4 regions of the Sphingobium sp. LSP13-1-1.1 genome follow, and region 2 is predicted to be linked to each of the others. Evidence: riboswitches for the same ligand, from Rfam matches in the RefSeq annotation. Region 2 holds a riboswitch; each other region holds the start of a gene.
What was found. Region 2 has a riboswitch for cobalamin ahead of MRBLSP13_RS06895 (TonB-dependent receptor). Riboswitches for the same ligand answer to the same signal wherever they lie in the genome.

Region 1: it holds a riboswitch for cobalamin, as region 2 does, so the genes downstream of both, MRBLSP13_RS00460 (HoxN/HupN/NixA family nickel/cobalt transporter) here and MRBLSP13_RS06895 (TonB-dependent receptor) in region 2, are expected to answer to the same signal.
Region 3: it holds a riboswitch for cobalamin, as region 2 does, so the genes downstream of both, MRBLSP13_RS00435 (cobalamin biosynthesis protein CobG) here and MRBLSP13_RS06895 (TonB-dependent receptor) in region 2, are expected to answer to the same signal.
Region 4: it holds a riboswitch for cobalamin, as region 2 does, so the genes downstream of both, MRBLSP13_RS00310 (DUF1636 domain-containing protein) here and MRBLSP13_RS06895 (TonB-dependent receptor) in region 2, are expected to answer to the same signal.

Annotation. Positions count from the first base shown of each region.
Region 1 is NZ_JBEGHU010000001.1:104,278-107,478, reverse strand. Features, by position in the region: gene MRBLSP13_RS00470 (efflux RND transporter permease subunit) at 1-169, opposite strand, end outside; gene MRBLSP13_RS00465 (LysR substrate-binding domain-containing protein) at 519-1,454, shown strand; cobalamin riboswitch at 1,577-1,804, shown strand; gene MRBLSP13_RS00460 (HoxN/HupN/NixA family nickel/cobalt transporter) at 1,958-3,049, shown strand; gene cobW (cobalamin biosynthesis protein CobW) at 3,046-3,201, shown strand, end outside.
Region 2 is NZ_JBEGHU010000009.1:47,039-50,239, reverse strand. Features, by position in the region: gene arsB (ACR3 family arsenite efflux transporter) at 1-215, shown strand, start outside; gene arsH (arsenical resistance protein ArsH) at 212-958, shown strand; cobalamin riboswitch at 1,213-1,454, shown strand; gene MRBLSP13_RS06895 (TonB-dependent receptor) at 1,632-3,201, shown strand, end outside.
Region 3 is NZ_JBEGHU010000001.1:96,659-99,859, reverse strand. Features, by position in the region: gene cobN (cobaltochelatase subunit CobN) at 1-232, shown strand, start outside; gene cobO (cob(I)yrinic acid a,c-diamide adenosyltransferase) at 229-834, shown strand; gene bluB (5,6-dimethylbenzimidazole synthase) at 831-1,460, shown strand; cobalamin riboswitch at 1,533-1,751, shown strand; gene MRBLSP13_RS00435 (cobalamin biosynthesis protein CobG) at 1,922-2,986, shown strand; gene MRBLSP13_RS00430 (precorrin-8X methylmutase) at 2,986-3,201, shown strand, end outside.
Region 4 is NZ_JBEGHU010000001.1:68,804-72,004, reverse strand. Features, by position in the region: gene cobT (nicotinate-nucleotide--dimethylbenzimidazole phosphoribosyltransferase) at 1-721, opposite strand, end outside; gene MRBLSP13_RS00310 (DUF1636 domain-containing protein) at 718-1,125, opposite strand; cobalamin riboswitch at 1,318-1,507, opposite strand; gene MRBLSP13_RS00305 (MgtC/SapB family protein) at 1,843-2,352, shown strand; gene MRBLSP13_RS00300 (acetyl-CoA C-acyltransferase) at 2,506-3,201, shown strand, end outside.

The DNA of each region.
Region 1 (3,201 bases), on a different contig from region 2:
GCGACAGGCCCGCATATTGCCAGGCAACGGCCACCACCGGGATGCGGATGTTGGGGAAGATGTCGACCGGGGTGCGCACGGCCGCCAGAACCCCGCCGATCGCGATCAGGATTGCCATTACGATGAAGGTCAGCGGACGATGTAGGGCAACCTTGACGATATCGATCATTCACGACTCCACGCAAGCGCCGCCAGGTGATCCCCGCCGCACATGAAACGCGACCTCTCCGAATATATTTTCGCCTTCTGGGACCAGGGACGAACAGCGCCAGGAAATGCGCATATCTTTTTTCGCATTTTCAGGCGATTGTCGATGACCGGCCTGCCTGACAAAGCGCCCAAGAATGCGACGACATCCCCGACCATGGCGGAGTGCTGCGGCAATGAGGGGGCATAGCCCGCGCACCTCCGCCCGACGGTCATGGGACACCGCCGCATTCGGAAACGCCCATGCGCCCTTGGACATTCCACGTCTAATATATAATATGGCATGATCGATATCTTTGACGACATGATATATGGACCTGCGCCACCTTCGTTATTTCCTGTGCGTCGCTGAAGAGATGCATTTTGGCCGCGCCGCGCTTCGCCTTGGCATATCCCAGCCGCCGCTCAGCCAGCAAATCCGCGCCCTGGAGGAGGAGCTTGGCGTCCGCCTGTTCGATCGCACCAGCCGCAAGGTGCGCCTGACGGAAGCCGGCCGGCTGTTCGAGCCGGAAGCCCGCAGGACGCTTGCCCAGGCCGACCGCGCCGCACAGATCGCGCGCATGGCGCAGCGTGCGGAGATCGGGCGGCTGGGGCTGGGTTTCACTACGTCCGGACCCTTCGTGCCGCCGATCGCGCGCGCACTCTACCGCTTCCGCAAAGCCCATCCCGACGTCGAACTGATCCTGCGCGAACAGGGCCGGGACGAACAGATAGAGGGGGTCGCCAGCCGTCAGCTCGATCTTGGAATCTTGCGTGATTTCACGGCATTGACGCTGCCTGATGGCTTGCTGTCGCAATGCCTGCTCAAGGAAGAGATGGTGCTGGCGCTGCGCGCGGATCATCCGCTGGCGCTGAGGGCGGACCCTCCCCGGATTGCCGACCTTTTCGATGAACCGCTGGTCCTGTACGGCGCACCCAATGGCACCGGCTTCACGGAACATTTCCGGGCCCTTTGCACGGAGGCTGGCTTCGTCCCCAAAATCTCCCATGAAGCCCGCAGCCTGGCCACTCTGCTGGGCCTGGTTTCGGCGGGGTTCGGGCCTACGGTCATACCCTTGTCAATGGCGCGGCTGCACCTTGACAATGTGGTCAACCGCCCGTTCGACTTGCCGGTCATGAGTTCACTCTGGCTGATCCACGATCGGGAACTGTCGCCCACCGGCCTGGCGTTCCTCGACACCCTGCTCGAAGAATGCCGGTCGACCGGAATCACTTCCAGCGACAGCCGATGCGCCACCCCGCCATGACGGGGTTCATCGCCCAATGCTTCATCAGGGAACGACCGCTGATGAAGCATTGGGCGATGACGCCGCCCCTTCCCATTTCTTTTCCCAGCCTCTATGCACGGCCGTGAAGACCGGTTTCGGTTGGTCTTCATGATCGCGCCGGTGCCCTCGCAAGGGGCTTAATAGGGAATGCGGTGATGAATCCGCAGCTGTCCCTGCAACTGTAAGCGGTGAGCGAGACGCATAGCGATCCTCCGGAACACCGGATGATCAGCCACTGGGCCGGACGCTAAACCATGCGAGGCCTGGGAAGGCCATGCGCCGAGCCGTGACCCGCAAGCCAGGAAACCTGCCTGCGTCTGGTCGCTCTTGCCTTGGTCCAGGGGATGGCCGCGGCACGGTCCTCCGTCTGAGCGACGCTTCTCGCAGCGGGAGCTGCTGTCCGCATGCCGGGCGCAAGAGCGTCCGCCCGGCATGAAGGCGGTTTCCGTCCGGTTTCGCAGACGCCGACGGGATACCGTCCGATGACCATTTCCTCCGATGCGCCAGCATCGATGCAGGCGCCTCCTGGCGGCCTGCGTCGCCGCGCCACCGGCATGTTCGCCGGTCTCATCGCCGCCAATCTGGCCGCCTGGATCGCGGCCTTCACCATCTTCGCGGGCGATCCCGTCATGCTCGGCACGGCGGTGCTTGCCTGGAGCCTGGGCCTGCGCCATGCCGTCGACGCCGATCATATCGCCGCCATCGACAACGTGACCCGCAAGCTGATGCAGGACGGCCAGCGGCCCCTTACGGTCGGCTTCTGGTTCGCCATCGGCCATAGCGGCATCGTGCTGATCGCCGCTGTCCTCATCGCTTTCGCCGCCAATGCTCTCAGCCGCGTCGAAGCCGCAGGAGCCATTGGCGGCACCATTGCGACGCTGGTGTCCGCGACCTTCCTCCTTGCCATTGCGGCGATGAATCTGGTCATCCTCCAATCCGTGCTGAAGACCTTCAATCATGTTCGAAGGGGTGGCGCCTATGTCGATGAAGATATGGACATTCTCCTGAGCAATCGGGGTCTCCTGTCGCGCCTTTTCCGCCCGCTTTTCCGGCTGGTGACGCGAAGCTGGCACATGGCGCCGCTCGGCTTTCTTTTCGGTCTGGGCTTCGATACCGCGACAGAGGTCGCCATTCTGGGGCTTTCCGCCGGCCAGGCCGCCAGCGGCCTTTCCATTGCGACCGTCCTTATCTTTCCCCTGCTCTTTGCGGCGGGGATGGCGTTGATCGACACCACGGACGGCGCGCTGATGATGGGCGCCTATCAGTGGGCGTTCGTGAAACCGATCCGCAAGCTCTACTATAATATCACCATAACGCTGATGTCGGCGCTGGTCGCGCTGCTGATCGGCGGGATCGAGGCGGCGGCGCTGCTCGGCGACAAGCTCGGCCTCAGCGGCGGCATCTGGACCCTCGCCGCCGATTTGGGCGCCCATTTCAACAGCCTCGGTTTCATCATCATCGGCCTGTTCGCCGCCTGCTGGCTGGCGAGTTGGGCCTTCTATCGCTGGAAGGGCTTCGACGAGATCGAACTCATCCCCGCCGCTAGCCGCCAACCGCAAGGAAATCCCGCATGAAAAAGGTATCTGCAACCGTCATCACCGGCTTTCTGGGCGCCGGCAAGACCACGCTGATCCGTCACCTCATCCAGCATGCCGGCGGCCGCCGCCTCGCCCTTATCATCAACGAATTCGGGGATGTGGGCGTCGATGGCGCGCTGGTTCAGGGG
Region 2 (3,201 bases):
GCGTGGCGTGGTGCGTCGCCGGCCCTTCGGCGCTGATCGGCGCCTCCAACTTCTTCGAACTGGCTGTGGCCGCCGCCATCAGCCTCTTTGGGCTCACCTCCGGCGCCGCGCTGGCAACGGTCGTAGGCGTGCTAGTCGAAGTGCCGGTGATGCTGTCGATCGTCGCCTTGGTAAAGCGAACCCGTCCCTGGTATGAGAAAGCCATTGCCGCATGAGATTGCGTGAACTCACCGCCCCCGATCATCTGCCTGCCTTGGACAAGGCCTTTGCGCTGGCTCGTCCCGCCACTGGCCTCGGACCGGACCAACCGCCTCCGCGCTTTCTCCTGCTCTACGGCTCGCTGCGAGAGCGCTCCTTCTCTCGCCTCGCCGTGGAAGAGGCCGCCCGCCTGCTGCAATATTTCGGTGCTGAGACGCGGATCTTCGATCCCAGCGACCTGCCGCTGCCAGATCAGGTGGCGGGAGACGATCACCCTGCGGTGCATGAATTGCGCGAGCATGCGCTGTGGTCGGAAGGCATGGTCTGGTGCAGCCCGGAGCGGCACGGCCAGATCAGCGGCATCATGAAGACGCAGATCGACCACCTGCCGCTCCAGATTCGCGGGATGCGGCCGACGCAAGGGCGGACGCTTGCAGTCATGCAGGTGTCCGGCGGCTCCCAGTCGTTCAATGCCGTCAACACGCTGCGCCTGCTGGGTCGCTGGATGCGGATGTTCACGATCCCCAACCAGTCGTCGGTGGCGATGGCTTACAAGGAGTTCGACCAAGACGGCCGGATGCGGGCGTCGAGCTACTACGAGCGCATCGTCGATGTGATGGAGGAATTGGTCCGCTTTACGGTACTTATGCGACCGCATGCGGCGCAACTTGTGGATCGCTATTCCGAGCGCAAGGAAGCCGGAATTTCGGTTGATGCCGAGTCTGACCATTCGGCAGTCGCGATAGCGCCGCAATCTTGATTGACGGCTAGCAGCCCGGCACGGCGAAAATCAGGATCAGCAACCATGGCATCCGGCTGTACGACGGACTCAGCCGGGTTCTGGCCCATGCTCGCGATATCCCGTGTCCTGTTGTCGCTGGTTAAGCGCCTGGTTCTCATGCGGATATCGGCCATCTCGCCTTGGCTCGGTCTTGCGGCGGCGTGAGATTAGGCTCTTGCGGAGCATTGACCCTCCCGCTAACGCACCTCTGCCTGGGACGACGGCTTCGTCGTCCCAGGCATGATCGCGCCGGTGCCTCGAAAGAGGCTTAAAAGGGAACGCGGTGAGGATGGCTCCGGCTATCCAAATCCGGGGCTGTCCCTGCAACTGTAAGCGGCGAGCGCGATGCATATCGCTTCCTCCAGTGTGAGGAGGCAGCCACTGGACCGGACGCTAAATCCTGCGAGGTCTGGGAAGGCCGTGCATCAAGCTATGACCCGCGAGCCAGGAGACCTGCCAGCGTCTGGTCGCTCTTGCCCGGTCCAGGGGATGGCCAAGGCACGGTATCTTTCCGTTTGAGCGACGAACGGGCGGTGGAGGCCGCATCGGTTCGCGTGGCGGTCGCTCTATGGCGTCCGGCTGCTGACGTGCGCCGACCGTCGCTGGCGGCACGTCTCCACCCGAATGTCGCGTGACGCCGGGAAGACATGCAATGGAATGGAAAAATGTAGGATTTTGGCTGGCCACCGGGCTGGCCGCCACCACGACGCAGCAGGCCGGCGCGGAAACCGCCGCGGATGGCTCAGCCGAAATCATCGTGTCGGGCGTTCGGCCGGGAGCATTGCTCCAAGAGACGGAAACCGGATCGCGCCTGGGGCTGACCGCGCTCGAAACGCCAGCCAGCGTCGCGCAGATTGATGGCGACGCGATCCGCGCTCGCGGCGATCTGGACATAATGTCGGCCGTAACCCGTGCACCGGGTGTCACCACCTCCGCCAATCCGGGCAATGGCGGCACGGCCCTGTCGCTGCGCGGCTTTTCCGGTCAGGGTTCGGTGCTGCAACTGGTTGATGGCGTCCGGCTGTTCCCGGTTGCGGGCACGATCACCTTCCCCACCGACCCGTGGAATGTCGAGCGGATCGAATTGCTGAACGGCCCCGCCTCCGTGCTCTACGGACAGGGCGCGCTGGGCGGCGCGGTGAACATCATCACCAGATCCCCCAATGCCGAACGCACCGAATTTGACGCGGAAGCAGGATATGGCTCGCAGGATAGCTGGCGCGCGGCGGCAGGTGTCGGTGGACCGCTGGGCGAGATGCTCTCCTACCGGATCGACGCCAGCTACCGGGCGTCGGACGGGTATGTCGACCGTGGCCATTCCAAGAGCCTCGCGCTCTCGGGTGCGCTGCGCTTCCGGCCAAGCGACAGCTTCACGCTCACCCTGCGCAACGACTATGGCAATCAGCGGCCGATGGAATATTTCGGCACGCCACTGATCGACGGGGCGTTGGTGAAGGGCAACCAGCGGCGCAACTATAATGTCGCGGACGCCAGCCTGCACTATCGCGACAATCGGACCACGCTGACCGCCGACTGGACGGTGGCCGAAGGCATCACCCTCTCCAACGCCGCCTATCGCCTTACCAGCAAGCGTCTGTTCAAAAATCTGGAGAGCTATTTCTACAATGACGACGCCGGCCTGATCAACCGAATGGACAATCTGGGCATCTTCCATGACCAGACCCAATATGGCGATCAGGCAACCATCCGCATCAGCAAGCCGATTGCGGGCCTGAAAAACGATCTGGTCGTCGGCTTCGACGCCAATCTCATCAAGCTCACTTATTCCAATGATTTCGGATCGGACCCACAGGAGGATGCTGTCGATCCCTTCGACTTCGATCCGGGCCTGTTCTACGACACGCAGGGCATCGCGCCCCGCTATCGCACGCGGACCAACGAATATAGCGTCTTTGCCGAAGACCGCCTGGCGCTGACCGATCAGCTTTCGGTGGTCGCAGGCATCCGGCACGAGCGTGACAAGGTGCAACGCTGGAACATCGTCAATAACCCGGACGGCAGCACCAGCGAGGTCAATGCCTTTCCCAATGGCGCGACCAATCGGAAATTCCGCAACACCACTTGGCGGATCGGCAGCGTCTATAGGCCGACCTCCAACATCTCGCTCTATGGGCAATATTCGACCGGCGTCGATCCGCTCGGCACGCTGACCACCTTCACCACCAATGCGACCCAGTTCGCCTTCACCAACGCGACCGGCG
Region 3 (3,201 bases), on a different contig from region 2:
TCTGTTCGCCTTTGCCGCCACGACCCATGCCGTCAAGGACCATCATTTCGACGCCGTCCATGCCGCCTTCATGGAGGATGAGACGGTCCGCGCCTTCATGGCGCAGGCCAATCCGGCAGCCCTGCGTGAAACCGCCGCCCGCCTCCACGAGGCGCTGGACCGCGCCCTTTGGAAACCCCGGTCGAACAGCGCCGCCATGCTTCTCTCCCAAATCAAGGATGCCTCGCAATGATCGAACGCACGCCCGAACAACATGCCGAAAAGATGAAGAAGAAACAGGCCGCCCATGACAGGATCATGGCCACCAAGACGCAGGAAAAGGGCCTGTTGATCGTCCACACCGGCAAGGGCAAGGGCAAGACGACCGCTGCCCTGGGCATGGTGGTCCGCGCCATTGGCCATGACAGGAAGGTGGGCGTCGTCCAGTTCGTCAAGGGTGCGATGACCACCGGAGAAAAACGGGTGTTCGACGCGTTTCCGGACAATGTCGAGTTCAAGCCGATGGGCGAAGGCTTCACCTGGAATACGCAGGACCGGACCCGGGACATTGCCCTGGCGCGCGAAGCGTGGGATGAGGTGAAACGCATGATCGCCGATCCGGCCTATGACATGGTCCTTGCCGATGAACTCAACATCGTCCTGCGTTATGACTACCTGCCCGTGGAAGAGGTTCTGGAAGCCGTGACCGCCAGAAGCCCGATGAAACATGTGCTCATCACCGGCCGCAACGCGCCCGAAGCGCTGATCGACGCGGCCGATCTCGTCACGGAAATGACGCTTGTCAAACATCCCTTCCGCAGCGGCGTGAAGGCCCAGCCGGGAATCGAATTCTGACACACACCGCCTTCGACATCGCCGCCTTCGAGGATCTGGTCCACCTGCGCCGCGACGTTCGCCATTTTTTGACCGACCCGCTGGACGAAAGCGAGGTGGAAAGGCTCCTCGCCCTTGCGCACAGCGCCCCGTCCGTGGGGCTGTCGCAGCCCTGGCGGTTCGTCCGGATCGAAACGCCGGGGCTGCGCCAGGATCTCGCCGTCCATGTAGATGCCCAGATTGCCCGGGCAGGCAAGATCTATGACGGGGAGGAGGACCGGCTTTACCGCAGCCTCAAATTGCACGGGCTGCGCGAAGCGCCCGTGCTGTTCGCCGTCTATTGCGACGAAGGCACTGAAACAGGGCACAGGCTGGGCGCAATCACCATGCCGGAGGCGCGCCGCTACAGTTGCGTGATGGCCATCCACACATTGTGGCTTGCCGCCCGCACGCGCGGCATTGGGCTGGGCTGGGTGTCGATACTGGATCCTGCGACGGTGGATGCGATGCTTGCCATTCCCGGCAACTGGCGCTGCCTCGGGCTGATATGCCTGGGCTATCCTGTAAGCGAAGAGGCGACGCCGGAACTGGAAAGACGGGGCTGGGAACATCGCACCGACTGGCATTCCGCGATCGTCACGCGCTGACGATTGCCGCTGAACGGCTCTTTCCTTTACCGTCCTCCCCGCCTATGAGGCGTTGCTGGAACGGGTTCCGCCCGCTCCATCGATCGCGTCGGTGCCCCGCGAGGGGCTTAAATGGGAACGCGGTGCGGGAGGATACTCCCTAATCCGCGGCTGTCCCTGCAACTGTAAGCGGCGAGCAAGGCAAGGACGGCCCCCCATCCGGGGTGGCCAGCCACTGGAGCAATCCGGGAAGGCCCGTGCCAAGGCGACGACCCGCAAGCCAGGATACCTGCCGAACGCAAAGGTCGCTCTAGCCATGGTCCAGGGGATGGTCACGGCTCGGTTCTCCGCACGGGCGACGAATGCGGCTGGGGGACATCCTCCGGTCGTCGTTGCGACGTGGGAGGTGAAGTTCGTTGCCAGACGCGCAAAGCGCATCGTCCGCCGCCGTTCGCGGCTGGTGTCCATCGGCATGGCGTCCGATGACGGCAGGCGACGGGTTGCTGGTACGGGTGCGCCCGCGCCTGGGCCGCCTCACCGTGCCGCAGGCCATCGGACTTGCAAAAGCGGCCCGTTCGCACGGCAACGGCCTGATCGACCTTACCAACCGCGCCGCGCTCCAGCTTCGCGGCGTGACGGAGCAAAGCCATGCTCCACTGCTCCGGCAACTCATCGCTCTTGGTCTCGCCGATCCCGATCCCGGCCGTGAGGCTCGCGGCAATGTCCTGCTCACGCCAGATTCCTCGCCAGGGGACGACACGGAAAACATCGCCCTCAGCCTGATCGAGCATCTTGATGAAATGCCCGAACTTCCCCCCAAGATCGGGATCGCTATCGACGCCGGCCCGGCGCCCTGCCTTGCGGCTGTTCCTGCTGACTTCCGCTTCGAACGCAGCGCAACGGGCGTGCTGCTGCTGAGGATGGACGGACGGATGCTCGGTTCCCCGACCAGGGGCGAAAACGCGGCTCGCGACCTGAGCGCCCTTCTCCACTGGTTTCTGGCCACGGGCGGGGCAGCATCTGGCCGCGCAGCCCGGCACAAGGCGCCTCTGCCAACCGTTGCGGATGTCGCGCCCGCGCCGTCCCGCCCACCTTCCCAAGCGCTGGCGGCGGCAGCCGGCTCGTTTCACGGCATTCCCTTCGGCCAGTTCCATGCCGACAGCCTCATCGCGCTGGCGGAAAAAGGGAATGTCTGCGCCGTGCGCATCACCCCCTGGCGCGGCCTGATCCTCGAAGGGGCCAAGGAGGATGCCGACAACGTCTCCATTGACCGGCTGCTCGGGATGGATGCCTGCCCTGGCGCGCCTGCATGCCCGCAGGCAAGCGTTGCGACCCGCAGCCTCGCCTCCCGGCTCGCACCGCTGGTCAATGGCTCCCTGCATGTGTCGGGCTGCGCCAAGGGCTGTGCCCGACAGGCGCCTGCCGACCTTGTTCTCACCGGCAGGCAGGGCCGCTTCGACCTGTCCCGCAACGGCCCCGCCGGATCATCGCCGGAGTTGACCGGCATGACCGCCGACCAAGTCCTCGCCCATTTTGGAAGGCCCTGATGCCCCAAAACTATGAAACCGATGGCGCCGCCATCTACCGGCAGTCCTTTCGCATCATCCGCACCGAGGCTGATCTCGGCCGCTTCTCGCCTGAGGAGGAGCGCATCGCCGTGCGCATGATCCATGCGGCGGGACTGGTCGAACTTGCGTCCCGGATCCGCTTTTCTCCCTCCTTCGCAGAAGCTGCCATCGCCGCTCTTCAGGCCGGCGCCCCG
Region 4 (3,201 bases), on a different contig from region 2:
CCGCCAACACCGCTCCGGCCAGCGCCGCGATCTCTCGCCCGCCCAGTCGCCGCAGGGTTTCGAACGCATTGATGCACTGCCCTCCATGCACGGCGAGTGCCCGCTCCACCGCATCGGCCTTGCGTATCAATCCCTCGCCGTCCACTCCCGTGCCGCGCCCGATCCAATGACCCGCCGGACCGCCGAATGCCTGGGCGCAGAGCGCCGCGGCCGGCGTGCTGTTGGCAATGCCCATTTCGCCCAGCAGCAGCAGGTCCAGCCCCGCTTCCACCACCGCCGCGCCCGCATTGATCGCGGCCAGGCAATCGGCCTCGCTCATGGCGGCCTCGACACAGATGTCGCCCGTAGGCCTGTCCAGGTCGATCGCGACCACGGTCAGTTCCGCCCCACAGGCCTGGGCCAGCGCATTGATTGCCGCTCCGCCATGACGGAAATTCGCCACCATCTGCGCGGTCACCTCGGCGGGATAGGCGCTGACCCCCCGCGCGGCCACGCCATGATTGCCCGCGAAGATCGCGGCGCGGAGGCGCTCCGCCACAGGCCGCTCCCGGCCCTGCCAGCCAGCCATGAACAGGGCGATTTCCTCCAGTCGCCCCAAGGAACCGGCGGGCTTCGTCAATATGGCCTGCCGCGCCGCTGCGGCATCGATGAACTCTGCATCCGGAGCCGGCAAATCCTTCAGCGCCGCAGCGAAGGCCATGCTGTCGCTGAACCGGATCATGAGCAGACAAAACCTTCAGGCGGCGTCCGGACGATGAAATGCCCCTTAACGCCCTGCGGCCATTCGGCATAGCGCACCACGCCCTCTTCGCTTTCGGCATGGCGCACGGCATAATCGAGGATCGCGCGCGCGGCGTCCTCATCCGGAGTGAAATCGCCCAGCACATAGCCGACCTTGCCGGTCCCGCGCACATGCACCGTGCAATGGCGCTGACAAGCGAAGAGGCAGGGCATGTCCTGCACGGCGACGCCCGCATAGGCGGGATCGCCGTCGCGTATCTTCTGCATCGCCTGCGCCAGCAAGGCGCCGCCCCGCCGCCCCGCCGCATCCTCCCGTTGTTCCGCCGAAAGGCGGCAGGTCGAACAAACGACCACCGAAGCCCCAGGCCTCACAGGCCGCAACATCAGCGATGGCCCCGCAAAAAAGTCATATCATATCCTCCAGCCCCGACGGCATATGCCCTGTCGGGAACCGCGCGGGAGAGGACTGGCCGGCATCGGGCAGGCGACAGAACTCCCCTGCACGGCCGCGCCGGCAAGGCGATGACTGTCGCTCGGCGAGGATATCCCCGTTCGTCCGGCACACCCTGTCCGGCCGAAGAACGACCGCGTCAGGCAGGTCTCCTGGCTCACGGGTCGACGCTTTCCGGCCGCCTTCTCGAAACCTTTGGTTCCAATGGCGCGATGGCTGGATCGCTCGCCGCTTACAGTTGCAGGGGCAGCGCGGGCGTTCCACCCGACTTCCCTTTTCATCCCCTGACGGGGAACCTGTCGCACTGGCGCTGATAAGACTGCATTCGCCCGATCGCAAGGTCGTAAAAAGCGAAGAATTCACCGACCCGCAGCGGTGCGCCGATTTGCGATGGTTACACTTCTCCTCACTCGCCCGAACTGCTATCATCGCCCGTAATGAGGGAGAGGAACCATGGCGATTCTGACGCGATGGATGGATTGGTTCTGTCAGTTGTTCGCATGCACCGCTGAAAATGAAATGCGGGTCAACGGCCTGATTGCACATGTTTCTTCCGACAGCGACGACCGTTAACATCCCATAGCGGACGCGGCCTGTCGAATTCGTCGCCGTGGATGGAACGGCGAGTCTCCTTCGCGTGTATTATGGCCATGTTGGCCAATGATTTCGGTACCACGCTCGTCCGCCTTTTGCTCGCAACCCTGCTGGGCCTTGCGCTGGGATTTGAGCGGGAACGTCACGGTCATGATGCGGGCCTGCGTACCCATGGACTGGTGTCGCTGAGTTCGGCGATGCTGACTTTGTCAGCACTGGAACTGGCGGAAGCCCATCAGGACAGCGATCCGATCCGCGTCGTTCAGGGTCTTGCCCAGGCAATCGGCTTCATTGCAGGTGGCCTCATCTTCGTGCGCGGCGGCGATGTGCGCAACATGACGACGGCCGCCAGCCTGTGGATGGCGGCAGCCGTCGGGATCACGGCAGGAGCCGGCCAATATGTGCTCGTGCTTGCAGGATCGCTGATCGCGCTGGTCCTGCTGTCCCTGCTCCTCCTGATCGAAAAGCGCATGGGTCGGCGCGAGAAGAAGGCGGACGACCCGGAAAGCGGTTCCGTCACCATGCCCAATCGTCGGGGGTCGACGGTCCCCAAGCGTGACGGCTGAAGGGGCCCATCGCATCGCCGCCTTCAGCGACACCTCCGTTGCGCGCATGGTCGCGATAGGAGAAGAGGCGAGCGACGCGGGCGGAAACCCTTGTTGCGATTCGCGCCATGATATGGTGCAGGGTTCGCTCCCGAACCGCTTGAGGAAAGAGCAATGAGCAAGGATATCATCATCGCCGGCTATGCCCGCACCCCGATGGGTGGCTTTCAAGGCGCGCTTTCCGGCGTTTCCGCGCCGGAACTGGGCGCCGTGGCGGTAAAGGCGGCGGTCGAGCGTTCGGGTGCCGCGCCGGAAGCCATTGACCGCATCTATATGGGCTGCGTCCTGCCCGCCGCGCTTGGGCAGGCGCCCGCCAGACAGGCGGCGCTTGGCGCAGGTCTCCCACAGTCCGTCGAAGCGACCACCGTCAACAAGATGTGCGGTTCCGGCATGCAGGCGGCGATCATGGCCGCAGAAGCGCTGAGCGCGGGAACCGTCGATATCGTCATTGCGGGCGGCATGGAGAGCATGACCAATGCACCCTATGCCCTGTCCAAGCATCGCTCCGGCGCGCGCATCGGCCATGACCGGATCATCGACACGATGATGATGGACGGGCTGGAGGACGCCTATGACCGCGGCAAGCCCATGGGCGCCTTTGCCGAGGATACGGCCCGCGACTATCAGTTCACGCGCGCGGAGATGGACGCCTATGCGGTCGAGAGCCTCGCTCGCGCCAACGCCGCGATCGCCAGCGGCGCCTTCGCTGGGGAAGTTGTTCCGGTGACGGTCCGGACGCGTGGCGGCGAGGTCCAGGTCGACAAGGACGAGCAGCCCGGCAATGCCAGGCCCGAGAAGATTCCTTCCCTG